DNA from 3 places in the Paenibacillus sp. Y280 genome. Region 2 is predicted to be linked to each of the others. Evidence: riboswitches for the same ligand, from Rfam matches in the RefSeq annotation. Region 2 holds a riboswitch; each other region holds the start of a gene.

Region 1 (3,118 bases), on a different contig from region 2:
TTGCCTCGACGCCGTTTACTTCATACATCCAGCCATCCCAGCCGCCCAGGGAGCCGGCTTCTTCTCCTGCAATCCCTTTCACATAAGGACCGTAGCTGCTGTTTACAATATCGTATGCAATGGAAGGATTCGCAGTATCCAGAGCATGCTTAAGAGCATCTAACGCCGTTGGATTTTTTATTTGTGTAACGGTTACCGGCTGCTTGGTATAAATATCCCCCGATTTGCCGTCAACCTGTACGTTGACCTGAACGTTAACCTGAACGGGCAGTTTGATTTCATCGCCAAAGCGATGCCATACGGCTTTCTGATTTTTAATATCGATTAGCGCAATAAGGCCTTGTTCCGTTGCCATAGAATCGCCATTCGTTTCGTTAGCTTTCCATTTAAATGATCCATCCTCAAGCTGAAGCAAGGAATATGTATCAAGAACGGTTTTGCCGTTGGCAGCCCAAGTATCAGACAATACATCCTCGCTAATTGCAGTCAATCCCGATACGGCAGCGGACATGCTGTTCGAATTGTCGCCGAACATTATATTTTCTTGGTTTAGCTGCTTCGTTTTTAGATAGGCTTTTATTTTTACAATCGCCTGCTGAACAGCGCTATCGCTCTGGTAATTTCCGAGCGCAAGCAGCCCCATCCCCGTCATATCTGGCTCAGACGTGTTGCCGAAGAAAGCAAAGCCGCCATCTGACAGCTGCTTGCTAAGCAAATAGTCTACTGCCTTCTTCTTTGCTGCCGAATCCCAAGTTCCTACGTTGCTGCCGAGCTTCGCACCTGTGTCGAGCGCATGAATCGCCCACATATGCTTGTTCAGCGTACCTGCAAATGCACCCGTGCCTGAATTTTGCTGTGCTGCCAGCTCCGCATACAAATTACGATCCGTTTGCCATGCGTGAGCAGGGTCTTCTCCCATCGCGAGCAAGGAATAAATATATCGGATATGCTCGGTTCCGCCAGCATTAGGCTCCAATGCCTCGTCGCCTTTCGGCTCTAAAGTCTTCCAGCTAGGAAGCTTCCAACTGCCGTCATCAAGGTCTTGTCCTGCACCCCATAACGCAACGATTTGCCACCATGATTCTAAAGTCTGACTTTGTTTTTTATAAAGGTTAACCGTTTTGTCGATCATTCCATTTAATGAAGAATTCGCGGAATGATCTGCCGCATGACTGGCCTGCGGTGCAAATAAAGTAAATACTAATAGAAAACTAATAATGGCGGGCAAGCTTTTTTTCATGAAGTTTTTAAAAGATAGCAATGTATTCTCTCCCTCTCGTTCCTTTTTTGACAACAAAAAAACATCTTTCCGCTTTCTGGAAAGATGTTTGGGCTGTTACATTCGGAGCATGGCACAGAGATTCCCCTATTGCCGCAGCACGAATAACATCTCCCTCCCATCCTCGTGAGAAAATATAGAGCGCTTATATGGCAGGTCTCCTGGCTTCGCTTCATAGCTTCAGCTATCTCCTTCCCGTCCCATTCGAACAGTGGATTAATGATAGTCAGCTCTGCGATACAGTGGCGGGACCGCGTCGGACTTTGACCGAACTTCCCTATTAAGCTGCAATAAAATTGCAGCACCATACTAGCTAATCTATGAAATTGTAAGGTGTTGACTTGTGAATTGTATCAAATTCCTGTGAATATGACAAAGGTTCTATTTGTTTTTTTATAAGCCGTGCCCTTTGTCGCTGTTCGTTCCGATTATTCGGAATTACAGCATATTTAGAAACCCTGTACTTTCAATGGTCGCATCGACTTGAAGCTCCAGCTTAAGCTTGGGATAATATTGCGTTCGCCAATTTTTCAGCTTTGCCCTTGGTATTTTATTTCTGAAATATTGGCCTGTCCCCAAAATATCCGCTCCGCTCGCTTGAATCTTGGCAAACATCAGATCAAATCGTTTTTCCAACATGCCTTCAAGCTCATTCTTGATCATCTCACTCGTAGGCTTTCCTTTCGTCTCCAAAAAAACGACCTTTAATTTAATTTTGCTTTTCAAAATCGGCACATCGTTGCTCATCAAGCTTTTGTTCGTTATCGAATTGCTGGTGATTAGCACGCTTGCATGATTGCTGACTTCAATTGTCCCCTGCGTGCTTTCGCTATTGAAGGCGTTGAACAACAACGTCTCATCCATGCTGATCTGCGCAACCATTTTCCCATTTTTGATTACCGCTGAGCCAACATGCTGCACGACGGTGTTTGTCCCCGACCGAATGATCGGAACCGTTACATCACGCGTGTAGGAATGAATGCTTCTATATATCTCCCACACCCGAGTCAGCGCAATTTGTGGATTCCACCCAGCATTTCTCTCGAAAAAGTCATAGAGCGCCATCCCTTGAGGATCTATATTTTTCGTCACATTTGCAAAAAAATGCCCCATGTCTTCATCGCAAATCGCGATAAGCGACTTGGATGATACGTCACGCTCTCTCATAAAATCAGCGATTATGTCATCCATGCCCTCCTGGGCGTATATCTTATCTAACAGAATAACCTTCACGTGAAGCAAATCTACATGCTCCTCCAGATTCGCACTGATTTTATCCACGGCATGATTAATCGTTTTCCCTGATTCGAATACAATTTTAATTTTTGTCGTATTCCCGTTTGGTACAGGAATTTGTAAATAGAAACAGTATTCGTCGTTTTTTTTCTTTACTCCCATTACAATCGGCAATGCCCTGTGGTTGATATCTCGATTATCCCAGCATCCGCTTAGGGAGAGAGCAAGGCTGATGGCGATTAACGTTTTAAACACTCTCATCTTTATACATCCTTTTGGAACGAAGCCCTATAAATAAAATGGAAAAAGGAATCGCGAACAATACAAAAAATCGGAACACCACATTCCACAGCCTAACCGCCTGAAGGGTATCCCAATTAGAAACCAGCATGCTGCAACTATAAATGACCGCAGCTACTGCGATAACAAAATAGTTTAATTTCACTTTCGGCATGGCTCGATTTAAAATACAACTGACTTCCCACAGCAGCAAGGAGATAGTCAGCATCGTGAATGTAATTAGGCTCAGCAGCAAAAATATCGTCACTCTGTCAAACATCAACCAATTGATATGGATGGTACTGACAAGCATAACGAAGGGAA
Region 2 (3,118 bases):
GCCAAGCACAAATAAATTGAGCGGCTGGCCGTAAGAGAGGAGCAGCGGCATTCCAATAAGCAGAAACGGAATCATCATATAGACATTTTCCCAGCTTCGCATAGCAAGCGAGCCCATCAACCAGAACAAGATCTGATTGACAACACCCTCCGACATGGAAACCATGAATGAAACGAATGCGCCAAGAAAGGATTGGATAATGACTCCTGAGAGAATAAGCGTTTCAATATGCATGACGCCCTTGTTGCGCGAGAGCCAAAAAACGCCAAGCAGCGTAACGATTCCTGTACTGAAGGCAACGAGCGGTATCGTCCATATGCCAAGCACGGTCTGCAGTCCAAACAAGATCATAAATGCTGCTCCGACCGAGCTTCCAGAAGCGACGCCTAACGTATAAGGATCGGCCAGCGGATTGCGCAGCACGCCTTGGAAGCCGGTGCCCGCAAGCGCAAGGCATGCCCCAACGAGCACGGCGAGCAAAACGCGCGAGAGCCGGACTTGTGTCACGACAGCTATTTGTCCGGGTGAATACGAAGTAGGCTTATCCGCAAACCACGGCAGTTGATGAAGAAGTATCCCCCACACGTCACGCAAGGATATGCCAGCCGATCCAATTGATAGACTAACAACGATAGAAACAGCAAGAAGGAGCATAGCTGCTCCTCCATACCAAACTAATTTATAGGTCATTTGATTATTTTACGAGATCCGGGTGAATGACTTTAGCAAGCTCAAGCAACCCATCAGCAAGACGTGGTCCAACGCGTACGAGCGGATCCTCCGTCACCGCATGCATGTGCTTATTTTTCACCGCATCGATGACATCCCAGCCTGGACGGCTTTCGATACCAGCAACGATTGGATTCGGGTCCTCCTTCAATGCAGGATATACAATAAATGCAGGATTTTGTTTTACAACTTCCTCAGCGCTAACCTCGTACCAGCCAGGCGATGCGGCTGCAATATTGATGCCGCCTGCAAGCGTCAGGAGCTCGTCGAGGAAAGTGCCTGAACCAACTGTCCAGCCTGGTGAAAACTCGAGGTATACTTTCTTCTTCTCCGCGTCCTTCACTGCATCGGTTACCTGCTGCTTAACTTCACGCATATGGTCAGCAACGGCAGCCGCTTCCGTATGTTTATTCATAATATGACCTAAATTTTCGATTTTGGCAATAACGGCATCATAGGTAAGCGGATCAGTCGCGAACACCGGAATGTTCAATTCGCGGAGCTTCGTGATCGCTTCCGTGTTCATCGACGGTGAAGCCAGCACAAGATCAGGGTCAAGCGCTGCTACGGCTTCAATGTTAGTCGTCATATCGCCTACTTTCGGCTTGGATGCAGCTTCCTCCGGATAGTTGCTATATTCATCAACCCCTACGACTTGCTCCCCAGAGCCAATGGCATAAATAGCTTCCGTCTCACTCGGTACAAGCGTAACGACCTTGGTCGGCGCTTGCTCGAACGTCATCTCCGTACCTGTATCATCCTTTATCGTTAGCGGATAACCAGATGATTCGCCCGATGGCGCCGGCTCATTCGTAGCAGCTTGCTCCGTATTAGCCGGTGTATTGCTAGCTTTGTTTTCATTGCCATTGCTTGCTCCGCATGCTGCTGTAAATACGAGCATCATCGTTAACAGCAAGCCAAACAGAATCTTCATCATATTGCGGTTCTTTCCGTTCATCTTGTTCTCCACCCCTAATTTTTTTATTCGTATAAAATAAAAAAAAGCATTTCCGGCAATTGTGCCAGAAATGCTCTTATACGCGCTCTAGTAAATAAACGAAGCGGCAGGCTTTCCAAAGCACGATCCCTAAGTCCACGTAGGTAAAAGTGTTATGTACAAACAGGCAGATTTTCTGACTTGGTCGTGACAGCGAGCGCTGGCTAGCTCCTGCTGCATTCCCTTACAGTGGCGGGTCCGTGCCGGATTCTCACCGGTCTTCCCTATTAAGCTTCAAGCAAGCGACTTCCAACAATCGAATGACCCATTGTCAGAAACTCTCCCATCAGCACCTATTTTTACGTATGAAATTATCAGATGTTAATATACACCGTCTCTCGGATTTTGTCCAACATTACTCGCTAAGCCAATCGGATCAGCTCCCTCCGTTCTGCTCCTGACAATTCCCGCATAGGTAACGTAATATGCCTCTTTCATTACTAAAGACGACGACGAATCCGTTTTATGCAAAAGGAGGTCACTAGCCGATATGCAGCCACAGCATAAATCACTATCGCCGCTTTATAAATTCGTCTTCCTGCTCATTGCCATTGCACTTCTAGCTGGTTTAGCGCTAACTTGGCTCCGCCAACGCGACAAAGCGCCTCCTCCTATTTCGGAGCATACTTTCGAGAGAGGCCATGCCATTTGGTGGATCGCGCCTAATCCGGCCAAAGTGCTTCGCGGCAACAGCTTTCTAATCGAACTTGCTGATGACTCTGGCGCGGCCTTGCAGGGAGCCAGCTTATCCGTAAAGCTGGAAATGCTGGATATGGTTTGCGGGGATTATGCATTTACAATGACCGAAGCTTCACCGGGCAAATATGAAGGTGAAGGCGTGCCGCTCATGGCTGGCACATGGAAGGCGACATTAACGGTTGAGACAGAAGCTCAAACCTATACTATCGTCAGATTGTTGAAGGCTGTTCATTAGACTGCTTACCATAGCCACGGATTTATCGATGGAATCACGCCGTTGACAGCCAGCCCTCGCAAAATCGAAATGACGCCTACGGCAATCGCCGTCACCACACTCGCCTTGCGCATGAAGCGCCGCCATTTTTTGTTTGCAAAGGATGCAATGGACGCTGCAGCAGCTAGGGCAGGAAAGGTAGAGAGGCCAAACAAGGCCATCACAGCCGCACCCTCGAGCCCCGAGCCGGTGGAGGCCGCTGTCATTTGCATCGCATATGTCAAGCCGCAGGGCAAGAAACCGAACGCGATGCCGGTCGCAAGCAAATGCCCGGTTTCTTGCTTCGCTGAGCGCTGTGCACCTCCTGCCAATCGCTTGTGGAGGAAGGTTGATAGTCGGTTCATGAAAGGCAGCTGGAACCTGCGCCATAGCCATAGCAGCAAGAAGCAGCCGCCGATAATGGACGCAAGCCCCTGTAC
Region 3 (3,118 bases), on a different contig from region 2:
CAATGGCTGACAACCGGATACCTGCTTACGCTTGGGATCTTGGTCCCCGTCTCGGGACTCTTGCTTCAATGGTTTACGACTAGACAGCTATTTATAGCGGCGCTAAGCTTTTCCATACTCGGTACGCTTGTAGCGGCGCTTGCCCCAAGCTTTGAAGTGTTAATGGCGGCGCGTGTCATTCAAGCCGTAGGCACTGCTTTGCTGCTGCCGCTTATGTTTAATACGATACTCATTATTTTCCCTGCTGAAAAAAGGGGAGCGGCGATGGGTGTTATCGGGCTCGTCATTATGGTCGCGCCTGCCGTAGGCCCAACGATTGCAGGTCTTCTCATTGAAAATTTGAGCTGGCATTGGATTTTCTGGTTATCGCTGCCGGTCTTAATTATTGCTTTATTGTTCGGGATTATGTATATGCAGAACGTATCCACGATTACGAAGCCTAAAATTGATGTCATGTCCCTCGTGTTCTCAACGCTTGGCTTTGGCGGCATCGTGTTTGCCTTCAGCAGCGCGGGCGAAGGAGAAGGCGGCTGGAGCAGCACAAAAGTGATCGCTTCGATGATCGTCGGTCTTCTGGCGCTTGTCATATTCGCTATTCGTCAATTGACGATGAAGCAGCCGATGATGAATTTGCGGGCATTTAAGCATCCGATGTTCGTTGTAGGTACGCTAATGGTGTTTATTTGCATGATGGTTATTTTATCATCGATGCTCGTATTGCCCATGTATTTGATCAGCGGACTCGGTCTTAGCGCATTAACGGCAGGACTTATCATGCTGCCAGGCGGACTTTTGAACGGGATTATGTCACCGATTATGGGCAGCTTGTTCGATAAATTCGGACCAAAATGGCTCGTTATTCCGGGGCTTGTTATCGTTGCCGCTGTGCTATGGTTTTTCTCTGGCATTACGACAGCATCCACGATTGCACTCATCATTGTGCTTCATTCCTGCTTGATGATCGGGATCTCCATGGTGTGGATGCCTGCTCAGACTAATGGTCTTAATCAGCTCCCGCCTGAGCTTTACCCGGATGGAACAGCGATTATGAACACCCTCCAGCAGGTTGCTGGCGCAATCGGCACAGCCGTTGCCGTAAGCATCATGACTGCAGGTATGAACAGCTTTATGAAGGGCGTGGATGATCCAACCGATCCTGCCAATGCGCCGCTCGCGATGACAGCGGGCATCTCGGATGCATTTATATTCGCTATGATCGTAGCTATTGTCGGCTTGATCGTCGCTTTCTTCATTAAACGGGTTCATGTAGGCAAGAGCAAGCAGCATTAATCGATAGGCACGAACCAAGAAGATTCGACCGTCACATGCGATCGAATCTTCTTGCTCGTTAACAGGCAATCTGTTATAGACAAACCACTGCAATCCCGATATGATTGATTAAACAATCGAATAATGATAAAGAAAAGGTGCAGACAAGTCGTTTTTTTGTTTGCTTAATAGGGAAGTCCGGTGCAACGCCGGCGCGGTCCCGCCACTGTAAGTGAAGAGCGATTCTCTAAACAAGCCACTGTCCGATCAAAGGATGGGAAGGCAGAGAAGCGTGATGACGCACGAGCCAGGAGACCTGCCTTTTCTTATTTTGTTTCCTATTCTTCGGGGGTAAGAATGAGGAGGCGTGATCGAAACGCAGCACATATCGTATCCTATTTATATGCTGAACTGATCTTTAATTTGACATGCAGATCCCTTTCAAAGAGGGATCTTTTTTTTGTTTTAACAGCGTTGTTTGATTAGTTAGGTTGAAAGGGAGCAGAGAGAAGACGATGGTTGTGAATAGTAAAAGATGGTTTTCCGGCTGCATCATACTCGTACTGATTATTGGTATGTTAGCTGGCTGCGCCGCACCGGGGCAAGAGGTGAATGTACAGGCGAATCAGACGCAGGAAGTCGGTGCATCGCAAGGCGATCAAGCAACGAATGCCGGCAGCAAGGAACAGCCTTCAGCGACAAGCGAGGCAGTGAAATCCGAGGCGGCTGCCCCGGCAGCTGAGCCAAAGTCGACTTCGACGGACAGCACAGAAAATAAGCAGCCTGCGGACGCCGCAGGAGATAAGCCGGCAACAGCTGCGCCAAAGCCTGACGCTAACCAGGTCAAAGCTCCCGCAGCGAAGGAGCAGATTACTTCCCCTTCAGCGATTCCAAGTGCCACGGCGAAGCCGGTTAAGACGGATGAGCCTGCGCCTGCCGTAACGCCGCAGCCAGCGAATATCGTGACCATTTCGATTGTAGCGGACGAAGAGACGGGCACTGTGCTTGAACCGACCGCCATCGAGCTCAAAAAGGACGATACGGTGCTTGAGGTGTTGAAGAGAATTACCCGGAAAAATAAAATTCAGATGGAGTACAAAGGTTTAAAAGCAGCGGCGTATATTGAAGGGATCGATAACGTATACGAATTCGATCACGGCGCGAAGAGCGGCTGGATGTACAAAGTAAATGGCGAATTTCCCAACAAAAGCGCTGGTGCCTATGCGCTCAAGGAAGGCGATGTTATCGAGTGGCTGTACACGATTGATCTCGGCAAGGATCTAGGAGCTGAATATGAATGAATACCGCCTTCGGTTCCGTACATCCGATCACAAGCTTCAGCTACTACGCGGGTGCGATCGCTTTTAGCATGCTTCTCTTCCACCCTTTATTTCTACTGACCTCGCTTGCTGTGGTCATGCTCGTTATTATTGTTCACGGCGAAGGGAAGCGGCTGCTTAAGCTGCTTCCTTATTATGTGCTGATGGGCGGCTCCGTCGCTGTTCTCAATCCGCTTTTTTCGCATCGCGGGAGGCATATTTTATTTTATTTCATGGATCAGCCAATTACGCTGGAAGCGATTTTGTACGGAGTGACGATGATGCTTTCCTTATTAGGGATTTTACTTGCATTCGTATCGTTTCAGCATATCGTCACGACAGACAAATGGATGTATTTGTTTTCCCGCGTGCTTCCGCGAACCTCTCTGCTCACGTCAATGTCGATTCGTTTCGTGCCGCTTTTTTTGCGAAGGCTGGAGCAGATTACAACCGTACAGCGGACAAAGGGCGTATCGATCATGGAGGGCAGCCTGCGGAAGCGCAGCAAGGACGGCATGCTGCTCGTTCGC

Evidence for each region. Region 2 has a riboswitch for cobalamin ahead of AC1TPC_RS03225 (ABC transporter substrate-binding protein). Riboswitches for the same ligand answer to the same signal wherever they lie in the genome.
Region 1: it holds a riboswitch for cobalamin, as region 2 does, so the genes downstream of both, AC1TPC_RS23760 (DUF4430 domain-containing protein) here and AC1TPC_RS03225 (ABC transporter substrate-binding protein) in region 2, are expected to answer to the same signal.
Region 3: it holds a riboswitch for cobalamin, as region 2 does, so the genes downstream of both, AC1TPC_RS18670 (DUF4430 domain-containing protein) here and AC1TPC_RS03225 (ABC transporter substrate-binding protein) in region 2, are expected to answer to the same signal.

What each region holds. Positions count from the first base shown of each region.
Region 1 is NZ_JBXCIW010000027.1:44,870-47,987, forward strand. Features, by position in the region: gene AC1TPC_RS23760 (DUF4430 domain-containing protein) at 1-1,261, opposite strand, end outside; cobalamin riboswitch at 1,414-1,603, opposite strand; gene AC1TPC_RS23765 (Ger(x)C family spore germination protein) at 1,718-2,776, opposite strand; gene AC1TPC_RS23770 (GerAB/ArcD/ProY family transporter) at 2,763-3,118, opposite strand, start outside.
Region 2 is NZ_JBXCIW010000002.1:110,328-113,445, forward strand. Features, by position in the region: gene AC1TPC_RS03220 (FecCD family ABC transporter permease) at 1-654, opposite strand, end outside; gene AC1TPC_RS03225 (ABC transporter substrate-binding protein) at 695-1,687, opposite strand; cobalamin riboswitch at 1,836-2,010, opposite strand; gene AC1TPC_RS03230 (FixH family protein) at 2,217-2,660, shown strand; gene AC1TPC_RS03235 (sulfite exporter TauE/SafE family protein) at 2,666-3,118, opposite strand, start outside.
Region 3 is NZ_JBXCIW010000015.1:54,775-57,892, reverse strand. Features, by position in the region: gene lmr(B) (lincomycin efflux MFS transporter Lmr(B)) at 1-1,290, shown strand, start outside; cobalamin riboswitch at 1,409-1,607, shown strand; gene AC1TPC_RS18670 (DUF4430 domain-containing protein) at 1,791-2,570, shown strand; gene AC1TPC_RS18665 (energy-coupling factor transporter transmembrane component T) at 2,567-3,118, shown strand, end outside.